Regions from separate parts of the Paraclostridium sp. genome, predicted to be linked through region 1. Evidence: riboswitches for the same ligand, from Rfam matches in the RefSeq annotation. Region 1 holds a riboswitch; each other region holds the start of a gene.
The links. Region 1 has a riboswitch for cobalamin ahead of ACRCYC_RS07815 (ATP:cob(I)alamin adenosyltransferase). Riboswitches for the same ligand answer to the same signal wherever they lie in the genome.

Region 1 (2,275 bases):
CATCTGGATTCTTCTCAACTACTGATTCTGCACTTGGTGATATCCATCCATTTTGATCTACAAATATATTTTCTCCTCCAACTAAATTTATCATTTCATTTAAGAATGTTGCATTACCAAAACTATATAAGTTTGGTGATGGTCCTATTTCAAAGTAAACTTTCTTTTTAGTTTTTATAGATTTCCCTATTTTAGCTATTTCTTCAACTTCAGACTTCATATTGTCAACTATTTTTTGACCTTTATCTTTAGTTCCTGTTATATCTGCTATAAACATTATATCGTCATATATTCCTTGTATGCTATCACTACTTGGTATATAAGCAACACTTATACCAGCTTCTTTAACAACTTTAAATGGATCTTCACTATTTCCTGTTTTATTATGTCCTGATGCAATTATTAGATCTGGATCTAGTGATACTATTGCTTCTGGGTCTGGATTTGAGAAATCTATCAATTTTATTCCTTTAGGTAATCCAGGAACATCAGCAGAATATTTATCTACAGCAACTAATTTATCTGCTAAACCTAATTCTACTAGTACTTCTGTATTAGATGGAGCTGTTGATATTATTTTTTCAATCTTAGAAGGTACTGTAAATTCATTTCCCTCTCTATCTTTTATAACTTTATCTTTTTGACCACAGCCAACTACAGCCAACATTACCACTAACATAGTAGTAACTAATGCTAAAATTCTTTTTTTCATTTTAATTCTCCTTATTTATAAATTTTATTTATAATTTCTACTTATAAATTCTTTTTCTTCTATTCCTTCATCTTTATTTAATTTTAAAGCTAAAATAAAAAAGTATCCAGAAAGTAAATTAGCAAAATCAAACAATAGTTCATCTATATCATGTCCTTGCTCTCTATATCTATGTAATAATCTAACCAATGCTTTACACTTAGTTCTTATAATATGAGCGTAACTTCCACTTACTCCACCTTCAGGCAATACAAATTTATTAATTCTACCTTTTATTTCACCTTGATAAACTAAACTTCTAGATTCTAACCACTTTAACTCATCTTCTGTCACACTTACAAAAGTTCTTAGAGATGCATTCATATGATAAACTAGTTCATTTATTTTACTTAATTCATTTCTTAATTTTTCATCTTTCACAAAAGCTCTCAACAATCCAATCGTACTAGATATTTCATCTGTAAATATCTCATAATCACATCTTAAATCTTCTGGTTCATCATATAAAAATGGGTATGCTAAATATTTTGACATGATACTCCTCCCTTCAATAAAAAAAGCATATCACGAGGATATGCCTTTAAATTTCAATATTATAACTACTATCCAGCCCTCAGAAGATATTAGCTTTAAGTATTGGCAGGTATCCCGGCTCAACATCATACTACTCTCTTGCCTTCCCGATTTCTCAGTGGCTTATTTAAATTTCGTCAGTTTTACGGTTACTGGGGTAGCTTAGACTTTTAATCTAATTCCCTATTAAGTCATATAAACACCTAATACTTGCTATTTAGTTTTGGATTCGTCTTGGATTATATAGTATTTTTCAATATAAATCAATACTTAGTATATATTCCCAAATATATTTATATTAATCTATTTTTTATAATAATTATCTATTTCTTCTATTTCTTATAAAATCTATAATTATATATAAAACTATTAGTACAGTTATTACCATAACTATATCCATTATTATAGGGTTTATTCCCATTCTGTATCCCATATATCTAAATGGATTATACCCTCCGAATCCAAAGAACCCTCTACCGTAACTTGATGGCATGTATGATCTTCTACTTGAGCTTCCATAGTCATCATAATCATCATATTTTTTATTATTTTTATTCTTTGATTCATCACCACTACTTGTATTTGGTTTTGTAGTTGGCTTAGTACTAAAATTCCCTGAATCTGGCTTTGTAGTACTTGACTTTGGATTAGATGTATTTGAACTTGATCCTGAATCTATATTTACATCTGGCTTAGCCTTAGGTTTAGTTGTGAAACTTCCTGAATCTGGTTTTGTAGTGCTTGACTTTGGCTTACTATAACTCTTAGAACTACTTGAACTAGGTTTAAAGCTACTCGAACTTGGCTTTGAACTAAAACTTGATCTAGAGCTGCTTGATGAACTTAGTTTTGATACTTTATATTCTAGTGTACTTTTACCGCTATTATCTGAATCTGCATATACCTTATCTATAGTAAATGTAAACGCACAAGTTATAGTAAATATAAATAAAGTAAGAAAAAGAGTAGCATTTCTTTTTAAATTCTTCA
Region 2 (2,275 bases), on a different contig from region 1:
ATACTAAAAAATATATACAGATTATATAAGCCAGACAGTGGAAAGATAACACTAGATAATAAAAATTTATCTACAATGAAAGATAAAGATTGTGCAAAGGAAATAGCAGTACTTGCACAAGAAACTAATTCTCAATTTGATTTTACTGTTGAGCAAATAGTTAAGATGGGCCGCTATCCATATAAATCTGTTTTTGAAGATTATTCTAAAAAAGATTTTCAAATGGTAAGTGAGATGTTAAAAAGAGTGGGGCTTATGGACTATAGTGATAGGAGTTTTTCAAAGCTATCTGGGGGAGAAAAACAAAGGACGTTAATTGCAAGAGCATTAGTTCAAGATACTGATTTTTTAATATTAGATGAGCCTACAAATCATTTAGATATAGGTTATCAGATACAACTTATGGATTTGATCAAAAATCTTAATATAACTACCTTATCTGCAATTCATGATATGAATATAGCATCTATGTATTGTGATTATTTAATAGTCATGAAAGATGGGAAAATAAGAAGTTTTGGAACTGTTGAAGAAGTAATAACCTCAGAGATGTTAAAAGAAATATTTGGAGTTAACGCATATGTAGGGGTAAATCCCATAAACAATAAGCTTCAAGTATCATTTATGCACAGTCATCAGCATATTAATGGTATAGGGCATGATCATGTACATGAAAATGGATTTACCGGAGAACATGATCATTTTCATAAACATACATATAATGGATAAAAATATTAACAAATTTAAAAAAATTAGAGGAATATAAAGCTATTTATAGTATTATAAATATATGTGATAAATTGAATAGAAGTATTGTAGGTTTTTAGCAATGAAATTAATAGGGAAAGAGGTTTAAATCCTCTGCAGCCCCCGCTACTGTAAAACGGATGAAACTTTCAAACCACTGTAATTGATGTTATGGGAAGGGAAAGTAGTAAGTTGATGTTGAGCCAGGAGACCTGCCTATAATACGTAAGTTAATTTCTTCGGGGTGAAGGAAAATGATTAAAGAATAGTAACCTTATTTTATTAAATTAAGGTATTATTTGAAATGTTGTTTAAATCCTAATCCAAAAAATTAGGATTTTTTTTATTTACACCTTATTAGATTGTAACTATATTTTAATTTATAAATTTAAATTTATCACAAATAAAAAATCAATAAATTAAAGTGAGGTAAAGATATGAGTTACTTAACATTGTCATTAGTAGCAGGATTACTAATTGTAGTTTTAAATCCAATAACTTCAAATGCTATGCATATCATGGAAGGTTATTTGCCTGTGAAATGGTCTATATTTTGGACTATAGTATTTATTCCGTTTTTTGTATATGGATTAAAATCAATAAATAAAATAGTAAAAAAAGATCCTAAGAAAAAAATACTATTAGCATTAGCTGGAGCGTTCGTATTTGTATTGTCAGCACTTAAAATACCATCGCTAACAGGAAGTTGTTCGCATCCTACAGGAGTAGGTTTAGGGGCTATATTATTTGGGCCAGCAGTTATGGCTGTAATAGGAACTATCGCTTTATTATTCCAAGCTATATTACTTGCACATGGAGGACTTACTACTTTAGGAGCTAATGCATTTTCAATGGCAATAGTTGGACCTATAGTATCATTTTTAATATTTAAGTTTTGTAGAAAGAGAAATGTCAATGTAGGAATGAGTGTATTTTTAGCAGCAGCATTAGGTGATTTAGCAACATATGCGGTAACAGCAACTCAACTAGCACTAGCATTCCCAGATCCTGTAGGTGGAATAATGGGATCTATTGTTAAATTCTTTGGAGTATTTTTAATGACTCAAGTACCAATAGCAATAGCAGAAGGATTATTAACTACTTTAGTATATAACTTGATAACACAAAATGAAGAAGGAGTTGAAACTGATGAGTACAAATTCGAAAGCTAAAATTAAAACTAGAAATAAAAATCTAATGCTATTAGGCCTTACTATAATACTTATAATAACTCCTTTATTATTAAATGCTACAGCTGAATATGGGGGAGCTGATGGAGAAGCAGAAGGAGTAATTACAGAAATAAATCCAGACTATAAGCCATGGGCTAGTAGTTTATATGAACCACCTAGTGGAGAAATAGAAAGTCTATTATTCTCAACACAAGCAGCAATTGGGGCTGGATTTATAGGATATTATCTAGGGACAAAAAAGGGGAAAAACAGTAAATGCTAGAAATTGATAAGTGTGCTTATACAAATAATTTAAAGGGGTATAATCCTATTTTTAAATTAGGATTCGCGTTTAT
Region 3 (2,275 bases), on a different contig from region 1:
AATTAAAACTGATAAAATTAAAATTATTAATAAAAATATTATAACTCCAATATAGAAAGGCTTTGTTTTAACAAAGCCTTTCATTTCTTTATTTTCATAATTTTCTAAGTTTCTTATTGATTGCATATGTAAATGTCCTTCTTTCTATTATTTACTTGGATAAAGTCCATTTGCAAAAGTTTCAATTCCATCTATAGTTCTTACCCCACTGCAATACATTTGTCCTAGTTCTATAGGATATACTCTATCATTTTTAATAGCATTTAAACTTTGTAGAGCTTTATCTTTCATAACTAAATCTTTCGTTTCACTAGCTTTATTATCATCTTCTCTATTCATATATACTACAAATATACTATCTGGATTTAAGCTTATTAAATCTTCTTTACTTAAAGCATTACCGTCTTCATTAAGAAGTTTTGCACCTAACTTAGTAACCATGTCTCCACCTAAAGTTATTTTTCCATATCCACTAATTTTATCATCATAAAACTCTATTATTAAAGTGGTTTGTTGTTTTTTATCTTTTTCAGATTTAACAACTTCGTCAACTCTATTATTTATATTATCAACTATTTTTTTAGCTTTATCTTCTACATTAAATATTTTACCTATATTTAATATATCATCACATTCATTTTTAATAGTTTTTGGCTCAACAGCACCACTATTCAACGCCATATATGTGTTTACGTCTTTGTCTTGCCAATAGTTCACATCTCCTATGTTTTTATCTGAAAACAACGAATACCAACCTAATATTAAATCTGGTTGTAACATTGTAACAGTTTCTTTAGAAGGTGTAAATTCATCTAAATATTTAACCTTACCAAAAGCCTCTTTGTACTCATCCTTAACCTTATGGTCAAGACCAGCAGCTGCTACTATATTATCTTCTAAACCTAGTGCTAACATAGTTTCTATTGAATCTTGATAAACAGCTAAAACCTTTTTAGGCTTTTCTTTGATAGTAACTTGAATTTCTTCTTTTTTGCTATTATGTGTACTTATAGTTACTGGATAATAATTATCTTTTTTCTCCGTAACACTTTCTAGTTTGGTATTCTTCGATTCTTCTTTCTTCGTTTCTGTTTTACTACATCCTACTATACTTAGTCCAATAACCAAGCTAAGTAAACTTAATCTAATCTTTTTTGATATCTTCATCTATTCTCTCCCTCCGAAAGTTACTATTAATCTAGGCAGGTCTCCTGACTCATACTTCAACCGCATCTTTCCCTTCCCAAAGCAAAACTTTAGTGGTCTTTACAAAGAATTGTCCATAATTACAGTAGCGGGGGCTGTTGATGATTTACACATCATTCCCTTTTAATTAAAAAAACCTAAATTTTATATTTATCAGTATAATATTAGCACAATTATATCCATAATTCTACAATACAAAAAAACATAAGTATTTTGTTCTACATTATCTGTAAAATAAAATACTTATGTTTAATAAAATATATTTAATCTTTCTCTAAATTAACTATATAACCTAATATAACTACACAAATTTGTATAATTAAAACTATGCTAAAAGCGATTATAAAATATGGATATGCTATCATATCTATAAAGTATTTACTTTTTATCACAAAGTATAAAGTCAAACTTAATATTAACCCTATTGCATTTTGAACTTTTATAAAGTTTAAATTTTTCTTTTTTACAATAGTGTATATTTCTAACAATATAAATATTAAAGATATAATAAAAATTATATTGCTTATAAGTTGTAAATTACCACTTGAAAATATTCCACTTTCAAATTGATATCGCTTAAAGTAAACATGATGCATTACTCCAGCTTTAGTATTTGTTAAGTATTGAAGTATAAAACTTCCACCTATAATGCATATTTGAATTATAGCTATTAACATGTATATTATCTTTTTTATATTATTTTTCATTTTTACTTTGGAGTCCCCGTTTCTGTAGGATTACTAGCATCTCTACTCCATCCTATCCATCCATCACTATATAATCCTGTATTTTCAAATCCCATTACATTTGCATATGTTAAAACCTCAGCAGCTCTCCATCCACTACCACACATAAAGTCTAAATGATTATTAGTATCTATTCCATCTTTTTTCCACATACCTTTTATTTCATCTTCATTTCTCATAGTTTTATCTATATTTCTATAGTAGTTTAAAGAAGTAGAACCTTCTGTTCCTGCATGTCCATAAACAGCACCTGGTATACGTCCTGTTTTATCCCAGTAACTATATCCTGATATTTTGCCTATATACTCATCCCACATACGGTT

Region 2: it holds a riboswitch for cobalamin, as region 1 does, so the genes downstream of both, ACRCYC_RS12110 (energy-coupling factor ABC transporter permease) here and ACRCYC_RS07815 (ATP:cob(I)alamin adenosyltransferase) in region 1, are expected to answer to the same signal.
Region 3: it holds a riboswitch for cobalamin, as region 1 does, so the genes downstream of both, ACRCYC_RS11625 (ABC transporter substrate-binding protein) here and ACRCYC_RS07815 (ATP:cob(I)alamin adenosyltransferase) in region 1, are expected to answer to the same signal.

The regions. Positions count from the first base shown of each region.
Region 1 is NZ_JBOFKN010000102.1:4,130-6,404, reverse strand. It holds gene ACRCYC_RS07820 (ABC transporter substrate-binding protein) at 1-712, opposite strand, end outside; gene ACRCYC_RS07815 (ATP:cob(I)alamin adenosyltransferase) at 737-1,246, opposite strand; cobalamin riboswitch at 1,335-1,507, opposite strand; gene ACRCYC_RS07810 (hypothetical protein) at 1,605-2,275, opposite strand, start outside.
Region 2 is NZ_JBOFKN010000159.1:2,607-4,881, reverse strand. It holds gene ACRCYC_RS12115 (ABC transporter ATP-binding protein) at 1-729, shown strand, start outside; cobalamin riboswitch at 801-981, shown strand; gene ACRCYC_RS12110 (energy-coupling factor ABC transporter permease) at 1,185-1,919, shown strand; gene ACRCYC_RS12105 (energy-coupling factor ABC transporter substrate-binding protein) at 1,897-2,202, shown strand; gene cbiQ (cobalt ECF transporter T component CbiQ) at 2,196-2,275, shown strand, end outside.
Region 3 is NZ_JBOFKN010000157.1:7,530-9,804, forward strand. It holds gene ACRCYC_RS11620 (FecCD family ABC transporter permease) at 1-126, opposite strand, end outside; gene ACRCYC_RS11625 (ABC transporter substrate-binding protein) at 148-1,167, opposite strand; cobalamin riboswitch at 1,185-1,362, opposite strand; gene ACRCYC_RS11630 (hypothetical protein) at 1,470-1,913, opposite strand; gene ACRCYC_RS11635 (sulfurtransferase) at 1,916-2,275, opposite strand, start outside.